Regions from separate parts of the Pantoea sp. GW821-FHT03E06 genome, predicted to be linked through region 1. Evidence: predicted binding sites of a transcription regulator. Region 1 holds the regulator's gene; the other holds the start of a gene.
The links. The regulator PhoB, encoded in region 1, activates phosphate uptake and scavenging genes when phosphate is short. The targets are predictions, from matches to a motif close to CTGTCATAAAACTGNCNNAT.

Region 1 (4,605 bases):
TTGATTTCACCTTTGGCGAACTGCTCGCGCGCCTGCTTGATAGCGGCAGGACGCAAGAAACTCCCCACGGTATCGGCACGGAACGGGGCTTGAGCTGGCATCTTCACTCCTTTAACCCCACGTATAATTACGACAGGGTATAATTTCATTGGGTTATTTTAGCCATCTGGATGGCTACATGTCCAAGAAGAGTGCCACGCTATGCTCATCCCGGCAATAGAAGAAATTTCAGCTCACATGAAGGAATTTCATGATCAGATGCACGTTCTTCAATTTCCTTCAATGGCGGCACGCGCCTGTGCCATTTGGCTGTCCGATAACGGCAGATAACCGGCTTCGCTCACCCGCCGCTGTCCTTGTGGTGAAAGCACCTGATGCAGGAAGGCATTGACCAGCGGCGGTAAGGGTTTGCCCGGCGCTTTATTCACGTAGATATACAGCGGACGCGACCACGGATAACGGCCGCTACGAATGGATTCGGCATCCGGCATCACGCTTTCGCCCGCCGGCGTATCCACCGGCAGCATTTTCACACCGCTGAGATGAAAGCCAAAGCTAGCGTAGCCAATGCTGTTCGGTGTGGCGGCGACGGCCTGTACCACCGCTGCGGAACCGGGAAATTCAGCGACATCCGCCCGAAAATCGCCGTTACACAGCGCCTGCTGCTTAAAAAATCCCCAGGTACCTGAAGCTGAGTTGCGGCCGTAGCGCTGAATGCTGCGCGTCGTCCATGCGCCGCGACTCAAGCCGAGATCGCCCCAGTGCTGCGGCACCTGTTGCGCGCCACACCGTCGGGTAATGGAAAACAGCGCATCAAGCTGCTGCGGCGCGATGTGCGACAGCGGATTGTCCTGATTAACGACCACCACCAGCGCATCCATCGCCACCGGAACCGCCAGCGGCGGGTAGCCGTAGCGGGCGATAAACAGCTGACGTTCATCACTCTGCATCGGACGGCTCATTGCCCCCAGCTGCGCCGCACCCGCCGCCAGTGCGGTAGGCGCCGTTGAGGATCCCGCCGCCTGTACCTGCACGTTCACACCCGGTGACTGGCGGCTGAAATCTTCCCCCCACAACGTCATCAGGTAACCTAGCGTATCCGATCCCACGCTGCTGAGATTACCCGTCAGCATAGTTTGTTGGGCGTGCGCTAAAGCAGAGCAAAGCAGCAAGCAGGAGAGCAACAGCGATTTCATGAGTGGTTCCGCAATTCAATAAGGGCTCTATTCTGTCGCGGCGCGATTTATCGCGCAATTAAATGCGTCATGGCAGCCAGCGAGGCGCGAATAGGTCGCCATGAATGGCGCCCCTACGTTTGCGGAGCTGGGTTTTCGTAGGGTGCGCACCTGAATGCATAGGCAATAAATTGACTCACTAGGTGTTAACACGCTCTTGAGCCACGTTAGCCACAATCAACCGTGGTGGCAGAAGAAAGCTGAAGCAGGTTTCCTGATGCGGCACGCTGGTGATCTCCAGCCGCGCATTATGATGGCCCAACGCGTGTTTCACGATCGCCAGCCCTAGCCCGCTACCGCCGGTGGCGCGCGAACGTGCTTTATCCACGCGATAGAAGCGTTCAGTCAGGCGCGGCAAGTGCTGCTCGCTGATGCCGGGGCCGTCATCGCACACCTTAAACTGCGCGCCTTGTTTGGTACGCAGCCAGCTGATGTCGATACGCGTCCCTTCCGGCGTGTGGTTCACCGCGTTGTACACCAGATTGGAAATGGCGCTGCGCAGTTGCTCATCATTGCCAAATACTTTGAGATGCGGATCGGTATGGAAATGGAGGGTATGACGTCCCTGACTCAACGTTTCTGCTTCATGCTGCAGCAGCAGCAGCATGCCCGGCACATCTACCGTCTCTTTCAGATCGATGGCCGGCGCCGCTTCAATACGCGATAAGGTCAGCAACTGTTTTACCAGGCTGTCCATGCGGCGCGTTTGCTCTTGCATGGTGTGCAGCGCTTTGCTGCGCGTGCGCTCGTTCATCACTGCGTCATCCATCATTTCCAGATAACCCTGCAACACGGTGAGCGGCGTGCGCAGTTCATGACTAACGTTGGCAAAGAAGTTACGTCGCGCGCCTTCCAGCTGGTGCATCTGGGTGACATCGCGCGCCACCATCAGCCATTGCCCTTCACTGTAAGGCATCACGCGGAATTCCATATGATGCTGATTATTGAGGATCTGCGTCAGCGGCGCGTCAAAATTGCGCTGACGGATATAGCGGGAAAACTCGGGATAGCGCAGTAAGTTGAGGATGTTCTGCCCGTTATCCTCTGGCCAGCGCAAGCCCAGATGCTGCTGCGCCAGGCCATTACACCAGAAAATGGTGCCCTCTTCGGTGGTAAGCACCACGGCATCCGGCAGCGATTCTGCGCCGCTACGGAAACGTTTGATCAGGTTACCCAGCTCGCGCCGACGCCGGCGGTTACGCAGCTGCATCTGATACAAACCGTAAAACAGCGGTTCCCAGCTACCGCGCCCGGCAGGCGGCGTCATGGAGCGATCGACCCATAGCCAGTGCGACAGGCGCATGAGATTCCTGAAGTGCCAAAACAACACGCCGGTGACGGCAATCAGTAGCAGCCACGGCAGATAACCGAACAACAGACCGAGCACCAGCGCAGGTAAACACACCAGCGCCAGCTCAATCAACAATCTCTTCCAGGAGAGTCGTTCCAGCACGGTAAAAACTCCGTTTAGTAGCGGGCAGAGAAACGATACCCTGTTCCGCGAACGGTTTGAACCATGCGATCGTGGCCGGTGAGCTCCAGCGCTTTGCGTAAACGGCGAATATGCACATCGACGGTACGATCTTCGACATACACATTGGTGCCCCAGACGTGGTTCAACAGCTGCTCGCGACTGTAGACGCGTTCCGGGTGGGTCATAAAGAAGTGCAGTAATTTATATTCGGTCGGTCCCATCTCCAGCGGCGTGGTTTCGGACATCACGCGATGCGAGGAGGGATCGAGGCTTAAACCCTGCATCTCAATCACCTCTTCCACCGCCATCGGTGAAATTCGGCGCATGACCGCTTTGATACGCGCCATCAACTCTTTCGGCGAGAACGGCTTGGTGATGTAATCATCCGCGCCCACTTCCAGGCCACGCACGCGATCTTCCTCTTCACCGCGCGCTGTCAGCATCATCACCGGAATGTCGCGCGTCATCGCTTCGCGTTTCAAATGTTTAATAAATTGAATGCCACTGCCACCGGGCAACATCCAGTCCAGCAGAATTAAATCAGGCCAGGGTTCGATCAGCTTACCAATCGCGCTGTCATAATCTTCCGCCTCAATAGGCTGGTAATCATTCTGTTCCAGCACGAAACATAACATTTCACGGATGGGAGCTTCGTCTTCCACAACCAAAATGCGCTTAGCCATTGTAACTCCTGCTAGTGTGACACCGTGTCACTGGGATTTGCGGCGCCATTATGCGTCAGTTTTATGACACTTTTATGAAAACCCCGCCCCGTGATAAATAGATAAAAAACAGAAATGTGACAAGCAAAATCCCCTTTTTTCGTTTGCTACTGAAGCCGTTATACTTGCGCATTGTTTTTATTTAGCAGGAAGCATACATGCGCATCATTCACACCGCTGACTGGCATCTTGGCCAGTTCTTTTACAGTAAAAGTCGCGCCAGGGAACATCAGGCGTTTCTCGACTGGCTGCTGGATCAGATTGTGCAGCATCAGGTGGATGCGCTGATTATCGCCGGCGATCTGTTTGATACCGGTTCGCCGCCGAGCTATGCGCGTGAAATGTTTAACCGCTTTGTGGTGGCGCTGCAGCCCTGCGGCTGTCAGCTGGTGGTGCTGGCGGGCAATCACGATTCGGTTGCCACCCTGAATGAATCGCGCGAGCTGCTGGCCTGCCTGAATACCCAGGTGATCACCAGCGCCACACCGCAGGGCGAGCAGCAGGTGCTAACGCTGAAGCAGCGCGATGGCGCGCCGGGCGCGCTGCTGTGCGCCATTCCTTACCTGCGCCCGCGCGATATTCTGCGCAGCCAGGCCGGACAATCCGGGCGCGAGAAACAGCTTTCGCTGCTGGAAGCGATCGAGCAGCACTATCAGCAGTGCTTTGCCGCCGCCCTGGCGCAGCGCGAGGCGCTGACGAACAAACTGCCTATTATCGCCACCGGCCATCTCACCACCGTTGGCGTCACCAAAAGTGACTCGGTGCGCGACATCTATATCGGCACGCTGGATGCCTTTCCGGCGCAGGCGTTTCCACCGGCTGATTACATTGCGCTCGGCCACATTCATCGCGCACAGCGCATCGCTAACAGCGACCATATTCGCTACAGCGGCTCGCCGATCCCGCTCAGCTTTGACGAACTTGGGCGTGAAAAGAGCGTGTTTCTACTGGAGTTCAGCGCCACGCTTGATGCCGTTACGCCGTTGACCATTCCACTATTCCAGCCGATGCAGATGCTTAAAGGCTCAATGGCGGAGATCGAACATCAGCTGGCGCAGTTCAGCGAGCGCGCCAGCGAACATCCTACCTGGCTGGATATTGAGATCACTACGCAGGAATATCTCAGCGATTTGCAGCGCCGCATCGAAGCATTAACAGAAAATCTACCGGTTGA
Region 2 (4,605 bases), 1.5 Mb from region 1:
GCGAACCTTCGGTTTTGCCATCGGCAAACAGCAACGGCAGGTGCAGCACCGGCAGGGTTGCGCCGATGTAATCAAAGAAGTGTGGCAGCGATTGCCAGACGGTGAGCAGATTGAATTCCGCCATCTTGCCCGCGGCCAGATAGAGCGCCAGCAACAGCAGCGACCACAGCAGCGAGTCGCGCTTTTGCTGGCGGCGGATGCGTTGGTAGTAGTGTTCGAAATCGGTCAAGAGGGGATTCCTGTGTAACCCGGTCGCCATGAATGGCGACCTTACAATGTAGGGTGCGCATTAATGCGCACCGTTTTATCGCTTACCCGCGCGAACCCTTCATCAAATCACGCTTCATATCGATAATGTTCTGGTAATCCGCCACGGTTGCCGGGCCGATGTGCTGGGTTCCGCCCACCGCTTTAACAAAGCAGCCGTGATCGTCTTTATCCAGTTTCTTGATGGTGGCCACCACCTTCGCTTTGAAATCAGCGGGCAGGTTGTTGCTCACCAGAATGGGGCCGTTCGGGATCAGCGGTGACTGCCAGATAATGCGGATCTGCTTCATCAGGTCCGGATGATCCATACGAATCAGGCGACCAAACGCGCCGGAGGTATAGCCGCTTTCACGGTCGCCAATCAGCGATGTCCAGGTTACCGCGCCATCAAACTGGCCGTTGAGCACGCCGAGAATGTCCTGCTCGTGGCCGCCGGAGAAGGTGACGCTGGAGAAGGTGTTGTTGTACTTATCATCAACCGTGCCGCCAAACTCTTTCTTGAATGCCTGATTCGGCATCAGGAAGCCTGAGGTGGAATCCGGATCGGCCATGCCGAACGATTTGCCCTTCAGGTCTTCCAGTTTTTTGTACGGGCTGTCGGCTTTGACGATCACCACCGAGTGATAACCCTGTGAACCGTCTTTGTCATCCACCACAATGCCGACTATATCTACCGCTTTCGGGTTCTGCAGGTAAACCGAGGCGTAAGAAGCAGGCGACATGCTCAGCACCAGATCAATCTTGTTGCCCAGCAGGCCCTGAATCACGCCGGAGTAATCTGAGGAGTTGCGCAGTTTGGTATCCACCTGCAGCTCCTTGTCGAAGAAATCTTTCACACACTGGTTATCGCCAATCTGCTGTGTGGCGTTCTGGCCGCCGAGAATACCGAGGTTCAGTTCTTTTGGTGCATCCGCTGCGTTAACGCCAAAAGCCATCGCCATAGTCAGTAAAGCTAAAGAGGTCAGTTTCATTGGTGGTTGTTCTCTTGCCGTGGAAGTTAGTGGAGCTGGTTAATTTCGTCGCCGTACAGCTCATGCATCAGGCCGTCGGTCAACTGGGAAGGATGTCCATCAAACAGCACTTTGCCGCGCTGAATGCCGATAACACGCGTGCAGTAGCTTTGCACCAGTTCGATTGAGTGCAGGTTGACCATCACGCTGATGCCCTGCTCGCTCACCTGGCGCAGCACGTCCATGATGCGCTTGGTATTTTTCGGATCGAGTGACGCCACCGGCTCATCCGCCAGCAGGATGCGCGGGTTCTGCATCAGCGCCCGACAAATCGCCACGCGTTGCATCTGGCCGCCGGAGAGGTTTTCTGCACGCTGTAGCGCCTGCGGCAGCATGTTCATCCACTGCAGCAGTTCAATGGCGCGAGCGCGGTCGGTTTCGGAAAAGACTTTGAAGAACGATTTCAGCGTTGAGGTCTGGCTTAAACGGCCGAGCAGCACATTGGTGATCACATCAAGGCGCGGCACCAGACAGAAATCCTGGAAAATCATGCCGCATTCGCTGCGCCATTCACGCATCTGGCGGCTGTTCAGCGTCACCACATCGCGATCCACTTCGCCCTGACGATTGCTGAGAATCGCGCCCTGTGAGGCGCTGATGGTGCCGTTCAGCATATGCAGCAGCGTCGATTTGCCTGCGCCTGAGCGACCAATCACGGCCACCAGCTCGCCCGCATGCAGATCGAAGCTGACGTTATCCAGCACCTTGTTAGCGCCGTACGCTTTACACAATCCTTGCACCGACAGCACCTTGTTGCCCTGCCCGGTGATGGGCGGGAACGGATTGTCGACGACGGTTTTCAGTAATGCCTGTGCCATGATGCACTCCATCTCTTCTGAGTGGTTGATTGCCCGCTATTACGGGCAAATCGCATGAAAGCTTGATGACAGTAAAGTGATTAAACGGTGACAGCGTGGTACGGACGCGAAAAATGCACATTGGCCCGTCGTAGGGTCGCCATTTATGGCGACCTGCCGCGTCGGTGTGTATTGAGGTCGCCATAAATGGCGCCCCTACAAAATCGCATGCCCGGTGGCGTAAGGTCGCCATTTATGGCGACCGGGTGCGGCGGTGTGTATTACGGTCAATCAGCCAACAATTGCCGCAAATGCTCGAGCGTATCGCGCAATGCACCATCGTTATTCAGCGCATAGCAGTGTGCCGGCAGCGGTTCGGCCGCACGCGCCAGACGTTTTGCGATCTCAACGTCTGACTCCCGCCCGCGCTGCCGCAGCCGCTTCGCCAGCACTTCCGGCGACACCTGCAACACCAGCGGCAGCAGCTGCGTACCATAGTGCTGCTGCACTATCGGCAGATGCAGGCGCGAACCGTTGACCAGCACGTTAAGACCGCGCGCCAGCCACAGATCGATCTCCTCGCCCAGCCCATAATGCAGACCGTGCGCCTGCCAGCTCACGGCAAACAGCCCCAGCGCTTCACGTCGCCGGAACTCCGCCTCGCTCAGCGCCACATGATTCTCGCCGCCGGCATCGGCTGCGCGCGTGATGTAGCGATGGGCGATCAACAGATTATCCGGCGGTGCCTCACGCAGCGCGTTCAGCAGGCTATCTTTGCCCGCGCCCGAAGGTCCGGTCAGCCAGATGAGGCGCGCCATCAGAACACCAACTTGCCTTGCGACCAGACGTGGCGAATGTGTGAATGGCCATGATCGGTATGCGCCAGTACTAAATCGGCGCGCAGCCCTTCGGCGATGCGCCCGCGATCGTGCAGGCCAATCGCCTGCGCCGGATTACACGTCACCAGCGCCGCCGCCTGCGGCAGCGTCAGCGTATTGCGTTCATCGGCGACCAAACGGAACACCGCGTCGAGCAAACTGGCGGGATAGTAGTCGGAGGAGAGAATATCCAGCAGGCCGTGGCTGGCGAGTTCCGCCGCCGCTACATTGCCGGAGTGCGATCCGCCGCGCACGATATTCGGTGCGCCCATCAACACCTGCATGCCACATTCACGCGAGGCGCGCGCTGCTTCCCGCGTGGTGGGAAATTCGGCGATGGCGCTGCCAACATCATGCGATTCGGCGACGTGGGCCGCCGTGGCATCATCGTGGCTGGCCAGCGGAATGCCGCGCGAACGGCACAAACTGGAGATGGCGTTGCGGTTCGGCGTCGAGAACTCAGCGGCCAGCGCCAGCTGTTCGCGTTCAAACTGATCCATCTGCGCGTCGCTGAGCTGATATTTGCCCTGATAATAGGTGCGATACATCTCCAGCGAGGCGTACTGACGCTGGCCCGGCGAGTGATCCATCAGCGACACCAGCGACAGCTCCGGCGTGTTCATCAGCGCCTCAAACAGCGGCAGCGTGGTGTTGTGCGGCAGCTCGCAGCGCAGATGCAAATGGTGATCGGCGCGGTTAATCCCTTTGCGATTGCTGTCCTGAATCGCGTCGATCATCTTTGTCAGATTATCCAGACGATGGCCGCCATCGCGCACGTCACCCACGCCAATCGCATCCAGCACCGTGGTAATGCCGCTGGCGACCATCAGCGCATCGTGGCTGCTCATTGCCGAGTGCGCGGGCCAATCGACTTTCGGTCGCGGCGTGAAGAATTTATCGAGATTGTCCGTGTGCAACTCTACCAGGCCCGGCAGCAGAAAGGCGTTTTCGCCATCCAGCGCGCCCGCCAGCTGGCTACGACTGTCGCTGAAACTGGCAATGCGCCCGTCGCGGATCTCCAGCGATCCGGCCACCACTTCCTGCTCCAGCACCAGCCGGACGTTGTTAATAATCATGCTTCTGCTCCTGTGTTCACTGGCTGCATGACGTGCAGGCGATCGGCGACGCGTGCACGCACCGCTTCGTCATGGAAAATACCGACAATGGCGGCACCGCGGGCGCGCGCCTGTTCAATCAGTTCCACCACCGCGGCGCTGTTGGCGCTATCCAGCGAGGCGGTGGGTTCATCCAGCAGCAGCACCGGATAGTCGGCGATAAAACCGCGCGCGATGTTGACGCGCTGCTGTTCGCCACCGGAAAAAGTGGACGGCGCCAGTGACCACAAACGCTCCGGCACGTTGAGGCGCGTCAGCAGCTCTTTGGCGCGCTTTTCGCAGAAGGCACGCTCGGTGCCGCGCTCCAGCAGCGGCTGCATGACGATCTCCAGCGTCGGCACGCGTGGAATGACACGCAGAAACTGGCTGACCCAGCCGATGGTATGGCAGCGAATCGCCAGAATCTGGCGCGCGGGGGCATTAGCCATGTCGATCCATTCGCCCTGATGTTGCAGCCAGATATGCCCGCTGTTGGCCTGATAGTTGCCGTATAGCGCGCGCAGCAGCGTGGATTTTCCGCTGCCCGAACGGCCATGTA

Region 2: phnC (phosphonate ABC transporter ATP-binding protein) is a predicted target of PhoB. The motif match lies at 2,148-2,167, and genes of this name have one in related genera.

The regions. Positions count from the first base shown of each region.
Region 1 is NZ_JBWKUG010000001.1:994,370-998,974, reverse strand. Features, by position in the region: gene AC07WB_RS04525 (cobalamin-independent methionine synthase II family protein) at 1-101, opposite strand, end outside; gene AC07WB_RS04520 (PstS family phosphate ABC transporter substrate-binding protein) at 270-1,196, opposite strand; gene phoR (phosphate regulon sensor histidine kinase PhoR) at 1,375-2,688, opposite strand; gene phoB (phosphate response regulator transcription factor PhoB) at 2,703-3,392, opposite strand; gene sbcD (exonuclease subunit SbcD) at 3,590-4,605, shown strand, end outside.
Region 2 is NZ_JBWKUG010000001.1:2,543,953-2,548,557, forward strand. Features, by position in the region: gene phnE (phosphonate ABC transporter, permease protein PhnE) at 1-229, opposite strand, end outside; gene phnD (phosphonate ABC transporter substrate-binding protein) at 312-1,238, opposite strand; gene phnC (phosphonate ABC transporter ATP-binding protein) at 1,265-2,095, opposite strand; gene phnN (ribose 1,5-bisphosphokinase) at 2,362-2,892, opposite strand; gene phnM (alpha-D-ribose 1-methylphosphonate 5-triphosphate diphosphatase) at 2,892-4,028, opposite strand; gene phnL (phosphonate C-P lyase system protein PhnL) at 4,025-4,605, opposite strand, start outside.